Regions from separate parts of the Exiguobacterium sp. s128 genome, predicted to be linked through region 2. Evidence: riboswitches for the same ligand, from Rfam matches in the RefSeq annotation. Region 2 holds a riboswitch; the other holds the start of a gene.

Region 1 (9,681 bases), on a different contig from region 2:
GGGTTACCGCTGACGCCACCTGTCCAGATGATTGTGTTCGCTTCGATTGTTTCTGTTGTTTCACCTTGAAGCGGTCCGAATGTCACGCTGCCCGGTCCACATTCCTTGATGCCGTTACCGAGTTTGAACTCGATGCCTTGGCGCTCAAGCCATTTGTGTGCGTAGTTGACAAGATCCGCATCAAATCCAGGAAGGACTGTTGGAGCAGCTTCGATATTGACGACACGAACGAGTTCGCGTGGGATATCATATTGTTTACACAATTCAGGAATCCGGTTGACGAGTTCACCCATGAACTCAATACCCGTAAATCCAGCACCACCGACGACAATCGTCAAGAGTGAACGGTTTGTTGAACCCGTCGTTTTGTACTCGGCGAAGGAATAGTCGATATGTTCCTTGATTTTTCGGACACTGTTCAGTGAACTGATCGTTAGAGCGTTCTCTTTCAATCCTTTAATGCCGAATGTTTCCGGAACGCCACCAAGTGCGACGACGACGTAGTCATAAGGAACTGTTCCACCGTCGACAAGCTTCACTGTGTTGCTTGCTGTATCAACTTTCTCGACGATACCTTTGACAAGTTTGACACGCGAAGGATTGATGACATCATTGATGTAGATACGTGCCTGTTCAGCAGACATCGTTCCTGCTGCCGGTTCGTGTAACCACGTTGTTTGGTAATGATAATCGTGTTTGTTGATTAATGTGATGTTCGCTTGGTCGACGCCAAGTTTCTTTTGAAGGTTGACTGCTGTGATCAATCCACCGTAGCCGGCTCCAAGAATAACAATGTTTGGTGTGTTCATGTTCTGATACCCCTTACGCTTAATAGTTTTGTTGTGATTTCCTTCACATTCAATTGCAGATAAATGCTCGAAAACTTTGTTCAAATAATGTTCACACGTCTATACGTTCATTGAACCATTTTCTATCATAGATTGCAAAGCTAAAATATGCAATCCCTTAAAAAAATGTGAGATGTCTCGCACTTGCCACATCGAACCCATCTTCCTATATAATAGGAGTATCCAACTTTAGGAGGGACTCAGATGCACCAACCATATGATGTAACGATTATCGGCGGTGGTCCAGTCGGACTGTTCACCACTTTTTACTCAGGCATGCGTCAGATGAAGACGAAAGTCATCGAAAGTCTACCACAACTCGGTGGACAACTGGCGACGCTTTATCCTGAAAAATATATATACGACATTGCCGGCTTCCCGAAAGTCAAAGCCCAGGATTTGATTGATCGTCTGCTCGAACAAGCAAACGAATTTGATCCGACGTACGTCCTCGGCGAAACCGTCCTTGCTTATGAACGGCTCGATGACGGACTGATCCGCCTCGTCACGAATAAAGGAGAACATTACACGAAAACCGTCATCCTGACAGCTGGAAACGGGTCGTTCGCCGCCCGTCCACTTGGTGTCGCAGATGCAGAACGTTTCGAGACGAGTAACCTGCATTACTTCGTCAACGAGATGGATCGCTTTAAGGATCGCCAAGTCGTCTTACTCGGTGGTGGCGATTCCGCAGTCGACTGGTCATTGATGCTTGAGCCGATCGCTAAATCCGTCACGCTCGTTCACCGTCGTGATAAATTCCGTGCCCATGAGCATACGGTCGAGCTGTTACACAACTCATCCGTCAATGTCATGACACCGTATACACTCGAATCAGTCACGGGTGACGACAGCATCGAGACGTTAACCTTTAAACATGCGGAAACAGATGATGTGATTGTCGTCGGTGCCGATGATGTCGTCTGTAACTTCGGTTTTGTTTCCTCGCTCGGACCGCTCAAGGAGTGGGAAGTCGAGTTTGAACGGAATTCGATCCGCGTCAACTCGAAGATGGAAACGGCGATCCCCGGTGTCTTCGCATGCGGCGATATCGCGACTTACGACGGTCGTGTCAAATTGATTGCGACGGGTTTCGGTGAAGCACCGATTGCCGTCAATCAAGCGAAGTTGCTTGTCGATCCTTCAGCGCGTCACCCGCAACACTCGACTAGTCTTTTTGAGAAAGTCAAAAATCATTAAGTTACGCCCAAAAGAAGAGTTGCCTCGATGCAAATCGAAGTTTCTCTTCTTTTTGTTTGCAGTCTAAATGACTGTGTTTGACGCCGCCAGATTCTTTCTTCCCGTGCTTTCCTCAGGCGAGACGCAAGTCGCGGCTTCTTGACCTTACCTTTCAAGAAGCCGGGTCTCGCTTGCCTCTGGCAGCGCGAAAAACGCGCTTTTCCCTGTAGGAGTCACGGGAAATGAATCTTTTCTACACAGTTCTTTCAATTCAAAAAAAATCATCCTAATCGCAATAGAATGATTTTTCAAAGCAATTTTAAGACAATGGCACGTTGAATCGTCGAACACGCGTCCCGTCTTCTTTTACATACGATTCGACTTCTTGTCCACCGTTTGCTTCGATGACACGACCGGACGCCAGGTTATCTGCACTGCATGTGATCAAAACAGAGGCAAGCCCCCGCTCTCTTGCGACGTTCAGTGCTTGACGTAACCCTTCCGTCGCATACCCGTTCTGCCGGGAACTCGGACGAATCCCGTAACCGATATGCCCACCGATTTGCTGCAGTTGGTCGTTCAGGTCATGCCGGAAATTGACCGCACCGACGATTTTTTGTCCGTCATATAACCAATAGGTCGAGTGCGTGACCCAGTTTTCCGGTGCCACCTGTTCTTCTTGTTGTTGCTCCTCTAAAAAATCCGCTAACGGCAAAAAGGTTTTACTGACGACACTTGGTACGATCGATTCGCCGGATTGTTGCCACTCCAGTAAAAAATCGAGGTATTCGACTTCAAGTTGTACAGACGGTTTGATTAATGTAATCATCTGTGATTGCGGACCTCCTCTTCAATGAGTCGATCGAGCCAGTCGTCGACATGTTGGAACAAATACCCCGCTTGTTTTGCGGCTGCCGTATCCATATAAAAGTCGTGATCCGGTGCCAGTGGTGACGGGTCTTCTCCAGTCGTTTCAAAACGGGTGGTCGTTTCCGCGACACGATCGATCTTATCCATCAAGTCTTGGATCGACAACACGCCGTCACTCGCCGCGTTGATTGGTCCGGTCATCGTCGAGCGTCCACACCATTCGAGAAATGCTGCTGCTTCGTAACTCGAGATGTACCCCATTTTCGCGTACAGATTTTCTGCAATGATCGGCTGATCTGCCAATGTTCGTTTGATATGGAACACCAATCGTTCCGTATAATCGTCCGGTCCTAAAACGACCGGGAAGCGGACAGCGATGACCGGGAACGTCGCCCGTTGGAAAAAGTAACTTTCTGCTTGGCGTTTTCCTTCCCCGTAATCATGTTCTTTTTCGAGGTCATATTTCCCAGGAAACGGATTGTAGGCACGTTCTGAAATCTTCGTTCCACCGTTCTCATAAACTGACATCGTCGAGGTCAAGATATAACGACCGACCTTTCCTTCGAACGCATCGACGGCAAGTTTCGCCTGATACGGATTAAAGCAGATGTTGTCATAGATGATATCCCAGTTCTGACTCCCTAAGTCTTTCATCGTGCTGCTTGACGTCCGGTCTCCTTTAAAGAATGTCAAGCCTTTCGCGACAGGTGGCGTGTGCTCGCCGCGCGTGACAATCGTCACATCATCCCCTGATTCTGCAAGTCGTAATGCCAGCCGTCTCCCAAAGTAACGTGTTCCACCGAAGATCAGTACCTTTCGCATCGATAGTCCTCCCTTATCATGGCGTTCGTTGTAATCCTTCTCCATTTAGCGGCGTAAGTCCTGTCTGTCTCTGAAAAACAAAAAAAACCGCAGACGGAATCGTCTGCGATTAGAGTCATTTGATTAACATCCGCCCGGTGTCCCGGCATTGGTTGCAGTCCGGAATGAAGTCCCGCAGCCGCACGTGGCGATCGCATTTGGATTCGTAATCGTGAATCCGCCTCCGAGCATGGATTGTTTATAGTCTACTTCCAGTCCTTTGACGACCGGATAGTCTTTTTGGTCAACGATGACGTTCACACCGTGTTGTTCAAAGGTCAAGTCGGTCTCTTTTTGACTGTCAAAGCCCATTCCGTAGGAGAGACCACTGCATCCGCCACCTTGCACGAGCATCCGTAGATTTTTTTCGTCGTCCGGCGCCTGCATCATCATCTCTTTCACTTGAAGAGCTGCTGCTTCTGTTAATTGGATCATGTCATCACCCTCCCTTTTTTTCTAGTATACGCAATTTCGAGCTGATTCGAAACCTAGTTGCTTGAAACTATCTTGAATTCGTTGTATAAAGGAGTTGTATCAAAAAAAATTAAATCGTTCCATCTTCAGGGCAGGGTGAAATTCCCGACCGGCGGTGAACAGACGATTCGTCTGAAGCCCGCGAGCGAATAGGGCGCTATTTGCTGATTCTGTGTGACTCAGGAGCCGACAGTATAGTCTGGATGGGAGAAGATGGCGGCATGTTTCTATTTCTTGAACCGATTTTTGTAAAAATCGTTCAGGTTTAGTTTATTGCGGACTTCTCCCCTATTGAATCTGATTCGATAGGGGTTTATTTTGGACGCAGCCATGCCAATACTTCATCGAGAGGAACGAGCAAAAGGAGATTATACTCGTATGAAACGCACACAAAAGATGGTCACTTTATCCATGTTAGGTTCAATTTCGTTTGTTCTAATGCTACTCAATTTCCCGTTACCTTTTTTACCGAACTATTTAAAAATCGACTTCAGTGATGTCCCTGCCTTAATCGCAGCCATCATGTTCTCACCGATTGCCGGTGTCATCGTCGAAGCGCTTAAAAACGTCCTGTACTACATCTTCCGCGGAAGTGGTGTCCCGGTCGGAGAGCTTGCAAACTTCGCTGCTGGTGTTGCCTTCATCCTTCCGGTCAGTTGGTTCTATCATAAAAAGAAAACTACAAAAGGTCTCGCAACCGGTCTTGTCGCTGGTACAATCACGATGGCACTCGGTCTTGCAATCCTCAACTATATCTTAATTCTTCCAGCGTACGCTTGGTTCTTCGGTATGGACTACATGTTAGATCCTGCCGTCAAGTGGACGACGATTACAGCCGGTATCTTACCGTTTAACATCATCAAGGCTATGTTCATCTCAGCACTCTTCATTCCGCTGTTTTTGAAACTGAAACCATGGATGATGCGTCGTCAACAAACGATCTAAGTCCGAAGCCGCGCCCGCTGACAGACACGAATCCCCGGTCTCTTCTGAGACACGGGGATTTTTTTAAAGTTCGTTTTCTTCGATTTTTTGATAAATCTTTTCTAACAGTTCTTCCGGTGTCTCGCCGACGACCGTTTCGCCATCGACGAGACAAAAATGGTCGAGTGAACAAATGCCGCAATATCCGAGACATCCATATTCGACGACATCGACATTCGGATCCCGTTCAAGTTGTTGCATGACGACTTGGGTTCCTGTCGCTAAGTTACTGATACAAAATTCAATAATTGGATTCACTTTTTTTCCTCCTTTAAGCAGGAATTGTCCTTCCCCATGTCGTATTATACAAGGTCAGACTGATTTAGGGGAACTAAGGGGGATTTAAAGTTATGAAGCAACTGGTTGTTTTAGGCGGCGGATATGGCGGTATGCGGATTTGTGAACGGTTTAAAGATGAAGAGGTCGCTGTGACCCTCGTCGATCGTTTACCGTATCATGCCTTAAAAACAGAGTATTATGCACTCGCTGCCGGTACATTGTCGGATCGTGATGTTCGAATCGCTTTTCCTGAAGGCGAACATCTCACATATAAATATGGACATGTCGTCCAGATTTCACCGGAGACGAACTCCGTCCATCTGCAAGATGGTACGGAACTTTTTTATGACGATCTCATCATCGCATTAGGGTGTGAAGATAAATACCATAACATACCGGGGGCGCAAGAATTTACGTACAGCATCCAAACGCTTGAAGAGTCTCGGAAAACCCAACAGGCAATTTGCGGTCTCTCACCCGGTGCCGTCGTCTCGATCGTCGGGGCCGGACTGTCTGGTGTCGAACTGGCGAGTGAATTACACGAAAGCCGGAAAGACTTGAAGATCCGATTGTTTGATCGGGGTCCATCGGTGTTGTCGTTCCTGTCGGATAAAGTATCGACATACGTCCAGGAGTGGTTCGAAGAACATGATGTCGAAGTCATCAACAATTCAAATGTCACGTTCGTCACGGCAGATGACGTCCAAAACGGGGATGAGGCCTATCCTTCGAACTTAACGATTTGGACGGCCGGCACACAACCGGTCAAAGTCGTTCGGGATCTCGGATTTGAAGCGGATAGTGGCGGACGCATCAAGCTGACCGAACACCACCACGTCCCGGAACATGAAAATGTCTTCGTGATCGGTGATTGTGCGAGTCTACCGTACGCACCAAGCGGACAGCTCGCGGAACATCAAGCGGATCAAGTCGTCGATGTCCTGCAAGCGAAATGGGACGGTAAAAAACTGCCGAAACTACCAGAGATCAAGTTACGTGGTATGCTCGGCTCGCTCGGGAAATCAGACGGATTTGGGATCGTCATGGGGAAACAGGCATTAACCGGAAAAGTACCACGTCTCTTGAAGTCGGGTGTCCTCTGGAAACATAAAAAGATCAAATAAGCAAAACGGCGCCGGTCATTCCGGTGCCGTTTTTTCGAGTCTCGTATCAATCGCCCGGGTGATTTTTTTCAGCTGGACGTATCCTTCGTCAATCATCTCCTCGTCGAGCAGGACGAGTGGATAAAAATAGACATCGTCCTTCAAGGCCAGGATCCAATCATCTTCGACAGGTGATGTCTCGAAATCAACATACGCAAACGTTAATGCTGTCTCGTATTTTCGCCCAAGTACGGCTTGGAGCCAGCTGTAGGTCTCTTCTGAACTCGGTGCCCCGACGCAGCTCGGACATGTCTGTGCAGCGCCATATACCTTGATTTCCATTCAAACTCCCCCTCTTGATGGATACTTCTTTTTTAGTATACAAGTTTTCCAGATTGAGAACATTTTTCAACCCTGTTACAATGATTCTATAAGAAAGGATGTGTTTACGCATGGAAATGTTTGATCAAGTGAATGAAGTCCTCGAAAAATTGCGTCCGTTCCTTCTTCGTGACGGAGGAGACGTTGAACTCGTAGATGTAGAAGACGGTATCGTCAAACTCCGTTTAATGGGAGCTTGTGGCAGTTGCCCAAGTTCAACCATTACATTGAAGGCTGGTATCGAACGTGCCCTTCTTGAAGAAGTCGCTGGCGTCGTCGAAGTTGAACAAGTCTTCTAAGACTGAAAATCCCCACTGACATTTGTCAATGGGGATTTTTTTGTTCACAGAATCCATTCAGCTAACGTATCCACCATATAGGTTGGTTGTGCGTCCTGTCCTTGAATGAAGACCGGTGTATGGACACCGGAATTGACGTGCATCGTCCGGATACCGCCATTGATGCCGAATAAAATATCTGTATGGTAGTTATCCCCGACCATGATTAAGTCTTCTTTCGCGAGACCAATCATCTCGGCTGCGATATTGATCATGACCGGTTCCGGTTTCCCGATATAAAACGGTTCTTTTTCCGTCGTCACCCGTAAAATGGATGTCAAGGCACCGTTACCAGGCAAGAAACCACGTTCTGTCGGAATCGCGATGTCCCCGTTCGTCGAGATGAAGCGCGCGCCTGCACGAATCGCCAGTGCTCCGATTGCTAGCTTCTCATACGTGATCTGACGGTCGAGCCCGATGACGACATAATCAGCCTGCTCATCCGCAACAACTTGTAAGCCTTGACGTTCAAGCGCATCAATCAAACCGCCTTCGCCAATCGCATAAACCTTCGCACCAGGGGCGAGTTCCGCGATGTAGCGACCTGTCGCCATCGCACTCGTCAAGACGTGTTCCGCGTTCGAGTGTACACCCATACCACGTAATTTTTCAGCAACGGCTTCCGCTGTCATCGACGCATTATTCGTGACGAAGAGATACGGAACCCCTTGTTCTTGCAACTGATTGACAAAATCAACGGCTTCTTTGACAGGTTCTGTCCCATTATACATTGTACCGTCTAAATCAAATAAATATCCTTTTGCTTTCATCCTGACTCACTCCTCAGTTGGTAAAAATGCAGAGACGGGTCCAAGTTCGGTCTCTAAATAGTGTCGAACGGCTCCCGGGAAACGACGTAACTCTGTTTCCTCTTCAAAAAGGATCTCGCGGATGTCCGCTGTACTCGATGTCGTAAATTCACGGACAATCCGTGTCCGTAGTGCGACCACTCGTTTCAGACTAGTGGCAAGTGCCGTATCGACGACCCGTTCATCTTCTAAAATCAATACGATATCTTCATAACTTCCCGGATCACGCATGATGAAACCATCAATCATACTGTTTCCGATATCGATGATACTTTCGATCACTAAAAACCCGATCCGTTCCCACGCCAGTGAAATCGTCAACGCATCCCCTGTTAATTCCTTGCTTTGACGCAGTGCGGTTTCAAAACAAACCACTGTTTGTTCAATCTTTTCACGATTTACGAAATACATCCAGCATTCCCCCTCACATCCTTCATTTTAGCTCTATCCGCGGGACATGAAAAGCAGAAAGGCTGTTTGCATCACATTCCCCAATGTGTTATCCTCAATTTAGATTTTTACGAAAATAGTATGTCACATTATGTGACTTGGAGGTTATTCATAGATGGAACGGGAATTAGCACTAGAAATCGTCCGAGCAACAGAAGCAGCAGCATTAGCATCCGCCAAGTGGATTGGTCGCGGGAAAAAGAACGAAGCCGATGACGCGGCAACGACTGCCATGCGCGAAGTCTTAAATACCGTCAACATGGCGGGAACAGTCGTCATTGGTGAAGGCGAACTCGATGAAGCACCGATGTTATTCATCGGTGAAAAAGTCGGCACATCAAACGGACCAATCGTCGATATCGCCGTTGATCCCCTCGAAGGGACGAATATCGTCGCAAAAGGTCTTGGCAACGCGATGGTCGTCATCGCCGTCGCTGATCAAGGTGCCCTGCTCCACGCTCCGGATATGTATATGGATAAACTGACAGTCGGTCCGAACTTAAAAGGACACGTCTCACTCGACGATCCACTCGAAGTCATCATCCAAAAAGCAGCCGTGCTAAATCAAAAACGCATTGAAGAAGTGACGGTCATCATGCAGGATCGTCCACGTCATGACCATTTCCGGGAAGCGGCGATGCGTGTCGGTGCACGTGTCCGTCTGTTTGAAGACGGTGACGTTTCAGCAGGAATTGCACCACTTTCTCCATCAACAGGAATCGATATCTTCATCGGGACGGGTGGCGCGCCAGAAGGCGTCATCATGGCCGCTGCCGTCAAAGCAATGGGTGGCGACATGCAAGCCCGTCTGCACCCGATGAATGAAGAAGAAACAGCTCGTGTCATTCAGATGGGTCTGGCTGATCCGCTACAACTGTTGACGCTTGACGATCTCATCAAAAGTGACGACTGCATCTTCGCAGCAACAGGGGTCACGACGGGTGAAATGCTCGACGGCGTCCGCTTCTTGACGGATGATATCGTCGAAACGACGTCACTCGTCATGCGCTCGAAAACACGAACGATCCGGAAAGTCATCGCAGAACACAGCCTTTCACGTAAACCGTACTTGCAAAAAGTTCCCCAAACCCTTTAATCTAAGCAG
Region 2 (9,681 bases):
CACGCATGCGACACCGGCCTCGTTCGGTGCGCATGATGAGAACCGCAAGAACATGAACGCCATCGCTGACGATTATTTTAAGGAGCGGGTCAACGGCAAACACAAAATTGACGTCCTCCTTGGCGGCGGGAAATCGAACTTCGTCCGTCCGGATGTCGATTTGACGAAATCGTTCAAGAAAGATGGTTACAGCTACGTCACGGATCTTGATCAAATGCAGGCGGATAAGAACAAACAAGTTCTGGGTCTGTTCGCGGACGGCGGACTGCCAAAACGAATCGACCGCGAGAACACCGTCCCGTCTCTCGAGCAGATGACGAACTCGGCCATCAAACGTCTCGATTCGAACAAAAAAGGCTTCTTCCTGATGGTCGAAGGAAGCCAAATCGACTGGGCGGGTCACGATAACGACATCGTCGGAGCAATGAGTGAGATGGAAGACTTCGAACGTGCCTTCAAAGCAGCGATCGCTTTCGCGAAAAAAGATAAACACACGCTCGTCGTCGCGACAGCCGATCACTCGACCGGTGGTTACTCAATCGGAGCAGACGGCATCTACAACTGGTTCGCCGAGCCGATCAAGGCAGCGAAAAAGACGCCGGACTTCATGGCAGCGAAAATCGTTGGTGGAGCGGATGTCCGTCAGACGTTAACGACGTACATCGACCAAAACCGACTCGCCTTGACGGAGGAAGAGATCCAGTCGGTCTCACGTGCCGCGGAATCAAAGAAAGTCCTCGACGTCGATAATGCGATCGAAGCCATCTTCAATGAACGGTCGCACACGGGCTGGACGACAGGTGGTCACACCGGTGAAGACGTCCCTGTTTATGCCTTCGGTCCAGCGAAAGAACGATTCGCCGGTCAAGTCGATAATACGGATCACGCGAAAATCATCTTCGACCTGTTGAAATCGAAGAAATAAGGAGACTTTCCATGAAACAGCTACTTGCTGCCTTGATGCTCGGGACGATCCTTTCCGGTTGTGGCAATGCGCCAGATGTCACACAAGAGAAGTCGTCCCCGAAACAGGAGACGCAGACGCCGGTATCGATTGAAAAAACTGCCGCTTACGTTCCGAATCCACAATTACCAGATGATCGCCAACTGACGTCCGTCAACCAATCGGTCTCCGACGACAAAGGGGAATTGACGTTAAAACAGATCGTCCGTCCCGACGTGACACGCACCATCGGACCGATTCAGATGAAAATCGAAGAAATCAAAGTCTTCCATGCCCGTCCGAGCTACGGGATGATCGACTTTTTCCACGGTTTCACACACGACGAGTCATTTGATCTCGTCAAGACACGGGTGACGATCACGAATACGGGTGAGGAACCGGTCACGTTCAATCCGGTCGCTCACTTCAAGCTTGGTGCCAAGACTGAGAAAACACTTGAGGACGATGTCTATCTCGAATCACTTGCGACGACATATGCTCCGTCCGAAACACGAAGGGGTAACTTTGGCTTCATCCTCGAACAACCGCTCACGTCGGTTGAACTGTTGACGAGTGACGTCTTGAACGAAAATCGTGACGTCGTCGAAAAAGGAATCTCTTTCTCGACGGACCTCTAACGGAAGATCGACAAAAAATAAGCGATTCATTCCCACTGCCACGGGATGAATCGCTTATTTTTGGTACAGAGCCGGAATATGTTCTGCCGGCATCGGACGACCGAAGTAGTAGCCTTGCATCCGTGAACATTCCAACCAGTTCAACACATTCACCTGCTCTAACGTCTCGACCCCTTCGGCGATGACTTCGAGCTCAAGCGATTTCGCCAAATGAATGATCGACGAGATCATCGAATACCCGGTCGTCGCCGGTTGAATTTTTTCGACGAACTCACGTGGAATCTTGAGTGTATCAATCGGGAAATCGGCTAAGCGCGACAACGAAGAGTACCCGGTCCCGAAGTCATCGATGGAAATCGTAAAACCGAGCTCCTTCAGTCGGTTCATCGTCTCGACCGTCTCTTCGATATCTTCAACCGCCGAGACTTCCGTGATCTCGAGGTCGATTCGGTTCGGATTAACCTTCGTTTCTTCCACTAATCGGATCAGTGTCAGGACAAACGTCGGATGATGGAACTGTTGCATCGAGACGTTCAATCCGACCTTTAAGAGGAGCCCCTCCTCTTCCCAGCGTTTGGCTTGTAAAAAACCTTCGCGTAACACCCATTCTCCGAGACGAATGATCATTCCCGCTTCTTCCGCCATCGGAATGAAATCATTGGGTGCAATCATCCCGAGTTCCGGATGATTCCAACGAACCAGTCCTTCGACCCCGACCATCTGATACGTCAGAGTATCGACTTGCGGTTGGTAATACAAAATCAATTGGTCCGTTTCGATTGCAATCGGCAACTCTGACTCCAACCGCAGGCGGTATGACGCCTTCTCGGCAATGTCTTCGAAAAAGACGATCGATTTACCGCCGCTTGACTTGGCTTGATACATCGCGAGGTCCGCCTGTTTCAGCAAGGTCACGACATGTTTACCGGTAGTCCGTGGACAGCTGACGGCTCCGATGCTCGGATTTGAGATCAGTTCGATCCCGTCAAGCGAATATGTCTTCTTTAAGCAGTCGAGCAACCGGGCCGTTCGATCTCGTCCCTGTTCGTCTGACGTGACCTTCCGCAGGATGACGGTAAACTCATCGCCGCCTTGACGAGCGACGATGTCCTCCGGATCGACGGTCTCTGTCAGCCGCTGCACGACTTGGATCAACAGCTGATCACCCACATGGTGTCCAAATGAATCATTGACGAGCTTAAAATCATCAAGGTCGATAAAGCAGAGAATGATCGTTTCATCGTCTTGTTCCCCTTCAACCAAATGGTGTAAGACTTCCTCAAAGTACGTCCGGTTGATCGCTCCGGTCAAATGATCGTAATAGGCAAGACGGCGGATCTTTAATTCATTTTCGCGGACGGTCGTAATGTCCTGACCAATCCCGTACATGCCGACGAAGCGGTCCCGGACACGAATCGGGATGTTCGTCACGTTCAGCAACACGTCCATCCCGCCCGATTTCCGAAAAATCGTTTCAAATTGATGGGCGGTCGTCTTATCGGTCGCCGCCTGTTGTTCCATCAACTGACGGTACGACTGACCGACTAACTCGTTTGCACTTTGCTCCGTTAATTTTTCAAACGACGGATTGGCACTCTCGATCCGTCCTGTCAGGTCAAGCGAATACACCGCGTCCGGATGATACGTGAACAAGGACTTGTAACGTTCTTCGCTCACTTCCAGTTCGTCCGCCTTATGATGAATTTCTTCTATTAACTCGTGATTGCTCAAAATCATCAAAATCTGCCGGATCAAAATCAAAAGAATCGTGATCGCACAACCGAGCATCAATCCTGTTAAGCCCTCATCCCGTCGCGCATACAACGCCATCGTCGAAAACAGGAGAATCACCAATACATACGGTAGAAACAACTTTCCTAATTGCATCGTCCCACTCGAAAATCTTTCCTGCTGTGGCTCTTCAGCGACCGGACTACCGATGTGCCCTGCGACACCTATCATCAACAACCCAAGGATGAATAACGGATCAATCAGCCGGACGGCTTCATTGCCGCTGACCGTCGTCATGTAGACGAACAGTGTATCCGCTCCGACCTGAAGCAACAGACCGATAAACAGAAATTGAAACAACCGGAGACGTTGCTGCCACTCCCGTTTCTCAAACAGATAATAGATACTGATCATACAAAACAGCAACACGATGTCACACATCGGATACGCAAACGCTAAGATCACTTCCCCGCGTGACACAAACGGTGTATCAAATAGAGGACGGATCAAGAAAAACCAGCTGTAGGTGACCGCAACCGTCGTGACGATCGCAATATCAAAAATAAAACTGATCAACCGGTTTTTCGTGACATGTCTGCGGATCAGATGTAAAAACGCCGCTAAAAACCAAACGGATTGAAAAACATAAAAAATATCTGACACTCCCGGAAACGGGACCTCGACTTGACGGATATTCTCATACGACATCCAAATCAATTCGGCAATCAGATAACTTCCTGTCCCACATGCCAAATAAAGAAAAAACCGTCCTTCGTGTTGACGGAATTTTTGATGTGCCTGCAATAACAGGACAGTTGCGATGATACAACCGAAGATGGAAAATACATTATTGCCCCAAGCGGACACGACGGGTTGTTATTCAAAAAGGATGATCCAAATATAATAGCCCATGATGAATAAAAGAATACCTGGTACATAATACGATTTTTTGAGACTGATCATGGTTCTTCCTCCTTCATGAAAAAGTCCTTCCCTTTCCATTAGGGATGGAGCCTTCAAAGTCCTGCGCAACAACAAAAAAAGAGACCTGTTTTCGATTGAAACAGGTCTCAAGTCTCACTTGTCGTACGTATTTAAATCGTCCGTAACAGATTTGCCATCTCAATCGCTGAAACGGCCGCTTCATATCCTTTGTTGCCTGCCTTCGTCCCAGCCCGTTCAACAGCTTGTTCAATCGAATCGGTCGTCAGGACGCCGAAGATGATCGGAACGCCTGTCTCACGTGACGCAGTGGCAACCCCTTTCGCGACTTCATTGCAAACATAATCGTAGTGTGACGTCGCTCCGCGAATGACGGCACCAAGCGTGATGACGGCGTCGTAGTTGCCGCTTTTCGCAAGCTTCTCCGCGACGAGCGGAATTTCAAACGCCCCCGGCACCCACGCCGTATCGACCGCGTCAGCTGCGACACCGTGTCGACGGAAGGCATCGTTTGCGCCTCCGACTAATTTTGATGTAATCAATTCATTGAAACGTGCCGCGACGATTGCGACACGTAGTCCCTCACCTGTTAAAAATCCTTCGAATACCATGTTATTGTCCTCCTTGGATGTCGAGCAAGTGCCCGAGTTTCGTTTGTTTGGTTTGCAGATAATTTTTATTTTCCGGAACCGGTGCGATTTCAAGCGGCACCCGTTCGAGCACCGTGATGCCATGTTGTTCAAGGGCTTGTTGCTTATCCGGGTTATTCGTCATCAAGCGGATCTTCGTCACACCTAAATCCTGCAACATCGCGGCTGCGACTTTGTAGTCGCGTAAGTCCGTCGCATATCCGAGCGCGTGATTCGCTTCGACCGTATCAAGTCCCTGCTCCTGCAACTCATACGCTTTGAGTTTCGCCATCAAACCGATGCCTCGCCCTTCCTGTCGCAAATACAGGACGGCGCCTCCTTCTTGACCGATTCGTTCGAGGGCGGCGTCGAGTTGTGGTCCACAATCACAGCGTTTGGAGCCAAAGACGTCTCCCGTCAGACATTCCGAATGAAGCCGGACGAGCATGCCATCCTCTGCCTCACCGGACAAGACGGTGACATGTTCCTTTGCATCCGGAGTCGTGTAACCAAGCATACGAAATGCCCCATGCGTCGCCGGCAGCAAGACGTCCGCTTCACGCCGAACGGGACGTTCGAGGTACGTGACGAGGGCATCGATCGTAATCATCTTCAATCCGTGGACTTCTTTATATGCCAGCAAGTCGTCAACACGCGCCATTGTCCCATCTTCTAAGATGATTTCACAAATGACGGCCGCTTCTGCGCTTCCGGCAAGGCGCGCCAGATCAACACCCGCTTCCGTATGACCACGTCGTTCCCGGACACCGCCTTCTTTCGCGATCAAGGGGAAGATATGCCCCGGACGCTTAAATTGTTTCGCCCCGTCCGTCAGCATCCGTTGGATCGTCAACGCGCGCTCCGCCGCGCTGATACCGGTCTTCGCCTCTTCGTGGTCAATACTGATGGTAAAGGCTGTTCCGTGCGGATCAGTGTTGACGTCCGTCATCGGGTTCAGTTCCAATCGTTTTGCCAGTTGCGGGCTGACCGGGACACAGACAAGTCCTTTCCCGTAAGTGATCATGAAGTTGATTTGTTCCGGTGTCGCGTGTTCCGCAAGAAGGATCAAATCGCCTTCGTTTTCCCGATTTTCGTCGTCACAGACGATGATCGGACGTCCTTGCTTTAACTCTTCAATGGCTTCTTCTATGAGATCAAATCCGTTCATCCTGCTCCGCCTCCTAAAAATGCCGACCAATCCGTTTTCTGTTCCTGTTGCGTAAAGTGATACAAGTGTTTTGCCATCAAGTCACACTCAATGTTGACGAGGGTTCCGCTTTGCAGACGATCAAACGTCGTCACTTGGCGCGAATGTGGAATCAGCGAAATCGTCAGACTGTCCGCTTGGACGTGTTGAATCGTCAAGCTGGTTCCGTTGATCGCAATCGACCCTTTCGGAATACAGTATTTGCGCCAGTCAGCGGTCTCAAACCGATATTCCATCGCTTCACCGTCCGGTCGACGGCTTAACAACCGGGCTGTCCCGTCAATGTGGCCACTAACGAAATGACCGCCGAATCGTCCGTTCGCCGGCATCGCCCGTTCGAGTTGGACCGGTGTGCCGACGCGCAATGTTTGAAGTGCCGTCGCCCGAATCGTTTCATGGACCGCATCCGCCGTGAATCCCGCCGCCGTCATCGCCGTAACGGTCAAACAAATGCCGTCGACCGCGATACTGTCACCGATTTTGGTTCCGTGAAGAACATGTCGCGCTTCGATTTCCAGCGCCAGACCGTTCGGACGCGGGACTTTCCGTTTAATCGTCCCGACTTCTTCAATCAATCCTGTGAACATGAGCCGTCTCCTTTCCGCGTATAGCCTAGATGAACATCCTGTCCAATTTGCGCGACGTCCGTTAAATCGAACCGGTCTTCAACCTCGATTGTACTCGTCAATCCGGTCGTGCCTTGTAAGACAGACGGTGCTTGATAGATCTCAAGACGATCGACAAGGTCCGCTTCTAAAAACGCCGACTGAATCGTTGGTCCACCTTCAATCAACAAACTGCGGATACCCTGGTCATACAATGTGTCTAAAATCTGATTTGGTGTTGCATACGTACCGACGAGAACCGTGACGTTCGATTGATCTGAGACACGTGGTTGTTCCGTCAGCCAGTACGTCGGATTCAAGCCGTCCCGAAAGACTTGGGCGGTTTCCGTCAAACGTCCGCGACGGTCGACGACGACCCGAATCGGTTCAGCTCCCGTTTCCGATCGTGACGTCAGTGCCGGATCATCAATCAAAACCGTCTCACTTCCGACCAGGATTGCATCGTGTGTTGCCCGTAGCTCACGCCCCGCCGCTCGCGCGGCAACTGACGTAATCCAGCGTTGCTCACCTGTCGTCACGATCCCGTTTAAACTTTGAGCGACTTTCACGGTGACATTCGGTCGTTTTCGCTTGAGACTTTGCCAAAACGGTGTATAAAAACGAACTGCTTCGTCTTCCAGTAATCCGACTTCGACCGTCAGTCCGGATTCACGGAGACGCACAATTCCCTGGCCCGCGACGATCGCATGACGGTCTTCCGTCGCGACGAACACCCGTTTGATGCCGGCAGCAATGATTGCTTCCGTGCAGGGTGGTGTCTTCCCGTGATGGTTACACGGTTCAAGCGTGACATACAGATCGGCGCCGCGTGCCGCTTCTCCGGCCATCCGTAACGCCTCGACTTCGGCATGGGGACCCCCGGCAAACCGATGCGCGCCAAAGCCGATGATCCGTCCGTGCTTCGTGATCACACAGCCGACACTTGGATTTGGACTCGTTTGTCCGTCTAACATCTCTGCCAATTGCATCGCCTGATGCATTCTATTATTCATGTTTTCGCTCCTTTCAAAAGAAAAAGACGCCGCTGCATTTGCAGGGCGTCATGATTGAAGGGTCACGAAAGAAACGTCTTGTTTTTCTGTTTTGAAGCATACAGAAATAGACCTTTCTCTGAATGTATTTTTCAGAAAATGGTTTCAAGCACATTTTTTCGTTCTTCTCCCATCCGGACTTTACCGTCGGCCTTGGAATCACACCAAGTCAGCCATAGTGCGTACACTATGGGTCGCGGGCTCGTCGATTCGAAAATCGCATCACCGCCGGTTGGGATTTTCACCCTACCCCGAAGAACTGGTTATTCAGTTGTGCAGTTCAAGACTAGCACAGGTTATTTTAAAATACAAAAAAGAATTTGTTTTTACATCCATTTCCGAAAAAATATGCCCCATTCAGCGGACTATCAAAGCAACATCTGCCGGATGGACACATACTTTTTATTTTGACTGTTACGCCAAATAACCGTTTTTCCGGTCATGGAACTCTTGTTTGACCGTCCCGAGCAACTGTCCGTCCGTCAACAGACGTAACGCCGTCCGAGCCAGGATTTTTGCGCCGGTGATCAAGGCTTCGTCGCCTTGTTCCGACCGAGCCGCTTCCCGGAAACTTTCCGTGTGGGCGACCAAATCGTCCGCTCCGATCTTGATGTACGGATGGATGGTCGGCAGGACCTGGCTGATATTGCCGGCGTCGGTCGAACCGAGACCCGGGCGTTCATCCGTCTTGACGTCTTCCCCAAGCGCCACTGCTTCCTCCCGGAAAATCTCGTCAAACGTCCGGTTGAACAGCAGATTGTCGACCTCATTTTGGAACGCGATGATCTCAAGCGTCGCCCCGGTCGCAAGCGCTGCCCCTTCGGCAACGGCCTTAACCTTCTTCGTCACGGCATTCAGCCGGTCGCGCGTCGTCGCCCGGATGAAGAAGCGTGCTTTGGCGTATTCCGGAATGATGTTCGGCGCATCACCGCCATCCGTGATGATGCCGTGAATCCGGACGTCGCTCGGCAATTGCTGACGCAAGGCATTGATGCCGTTAAACAGTTGGATGACGGCGTCGAGTGCATTGATGCCCTCTTCCGGTGACGCTGCCGCGTGAGCCGGCTTGCCGGTAAAGGCAAAGTCCAGTGGATCAACAGCAAGCGAGGAACCGGTGATCCGCGTTTGTCCGGACGGATGAATCATCAGTGCCGCATCAATCCCCGTCAGGAGATCATGTTTGACGAAGCTGCCTTTCGCACTGCCGTTTGGTCCACCTTCCTCTGCCGGTGTTCCGAGCACGACGACACTGCCCCCGACTTCATCGATGATTTTACTGAGCGCGATCGCCGCTGCGACACTCGTCGTGCCGATGATGTTGTGACCGCAGGCGTGACCAATCCCCGGCAAAGCATCGTATTCAGCGAGGAAGGCAACCGTCGCCCCCGGTTTATCCGAAGTCTTCCGGGCCAGGAACGCCGTGTCATGTCCCGCGACCCCGAGCTCAACCGCGAACCCTTCTGCCGTCAGGCGTTCCGCATGATGGCGCGAGGCAAAATATTCCTCGTTCCCAATCTCGGGTGTCGCATGAATCCGGTGACTCGTCTCGAGATACGACTCGCGTTTTTGTTCAATATCCTGCTCAATCGTTTGAATCAAGTTTTCCCGTCTTGTCTGAACCGTCATTTGGGTCACGCTCCTTTGGATGTTTAATTATTCGCCAATGTCACTGAGTGGGACGAACGTCGGAATCGTGCTTCCTTTGTACTCTTTTTTGATGAAGGCCGCGACATCATCCTGTTGGTAAAGTGAAGCAATTTTCTTCAACGTCTTTTTGTCTTTGTCTTCCGTTCGTGTCGCGATGATGTTGATATAGGGTTTCGCTGTTGCATTTTCATGGAGAATCGAGTCTTTGATCGGATTAAAGCCGGCATCCACGGCGATCCCGTTATTGATGATTGATGCCGATACATCCGGCAGAACACGTGGCGTCT

The links. Region 2 has a riboswitch for FMN ahead of ribD (bifunctional diaminohydroxyphosphoribosylaminopyrimidine deaminase/5-amino-6-(5-phosphoribosylamino)uracil reductase RibD). Riboswitches for the same ligand answer to the same signal wherever they lie in the genome.
Region 1: another riboswitch for FMN. It lies ahead of KNQ13_RS02290 (ECF transporter S component); the one in region 2 lies ahead of ribD (bifunctional diaminohydroxyphosphoribosylaminopyrimidine deaminase/5-amino-6-(5-phosphoribosylamino)uracil reductase RibD).

What each region holds. Positions count from the first base shown of each region.
Region 1 is NZ_JACSMT010000003.1:80,968-90,648, forward strand. It holds gene KNQ13_RS02265 (NAD(P)/FAD-dependent oxidoreductase) at 1-809, opposite strand, end outside; gene KNQ13_RS02270 (NAD(P)/FAD-dependent oxidoreductase) at 1,053-2,048, shown strand; gene KNQ13_RS02275 (GNAT family N-acetyltransferase) at 2,347-2,856, opposite strand; gene KNQ13_RS02280 (NAD-dependent epimerase/dehydratase family protein) at 2,853-3,719, opposite strand; gene KNQ13_RS02285 (HesB/IscA family protein) at 3,843-4,193, opposite strand; FMN riboswitch at 4,311-4,451, shown strand; gene KNQ13_RS02290 (ECF transporter S component) at 4,611-5,177, shown strand; gene KNQ13_RS02295 (YuzB family protein) at 5,241-5,474, opposite strand; gene KNQ13_RS02300 (NAD(P)/FAD-dependent oxidoreductase) at 5,567-6,619, shown strand; gene KNQ13_RS02305 (DUF1462 family protein) at 6,635-6,940, opposite strand; gene KNQ13_RS02310 (NifU family protein) at 7,051-7,278, shown strand; gene KNQ13_RS02315 (TIGR01457 family HAD-type hydrolase) at 7,323-8,087, opposite strand; gene KNQ13_RS02320 (DUF86 domain-containing protein) at 8,094-8,537, opposite strand; gene glpX (class II fructose-bisphosphatase) at 8,692-9,672, shown strand.
Region 2 is NZ_JACSMT010000033.1:10,778-20,458, forward strand. It holds gene KNQ13_RS11815 (alkaline phosphatase) at 1-925, shown strand, start outside; gene KNQ13_RS11820 (DUF4352 domain-containing protein) at 937-1,581, shown strand; gene KNQ13_RS11825 (putative bifunctional diguanylate cyclase/phosphodiesterase) at 1,636-4,065, opposite strand; gene ribH (6,7-dimethyl-8-ribityllumazine synthase) at 4,407-4,865, opposite strand; gene KNQ13_RS11835 (bifunctional 3,4-dihydroxy-2-butanone-4-phosphate synthase/GTP cyclohydrolase II) at 4,867-6,051, opposite strand; gene KNQ13_RS11840 (riboflavin synthase) at 6,048-6,677, opposite strand; gene ribD (bifunctional diaminohydroxyphosphoribosylaminopyrimidine deaminase/5-amino-6-(5-phosphoribosylamino)uracil reductase RibD) at 6,662-7,708, opposite strand; FMN riboswitch at 7,866-8,010, opposite strand; gene KNQ13_RS11850 (M20 family metallopeptidase) at 8,162-9,373, opposite strand; gene KNQ13_RS11855 (MetQ/NlpA family ABC transporter substrate-binding protein) at 9,401-9,681, opposite strand, start outside.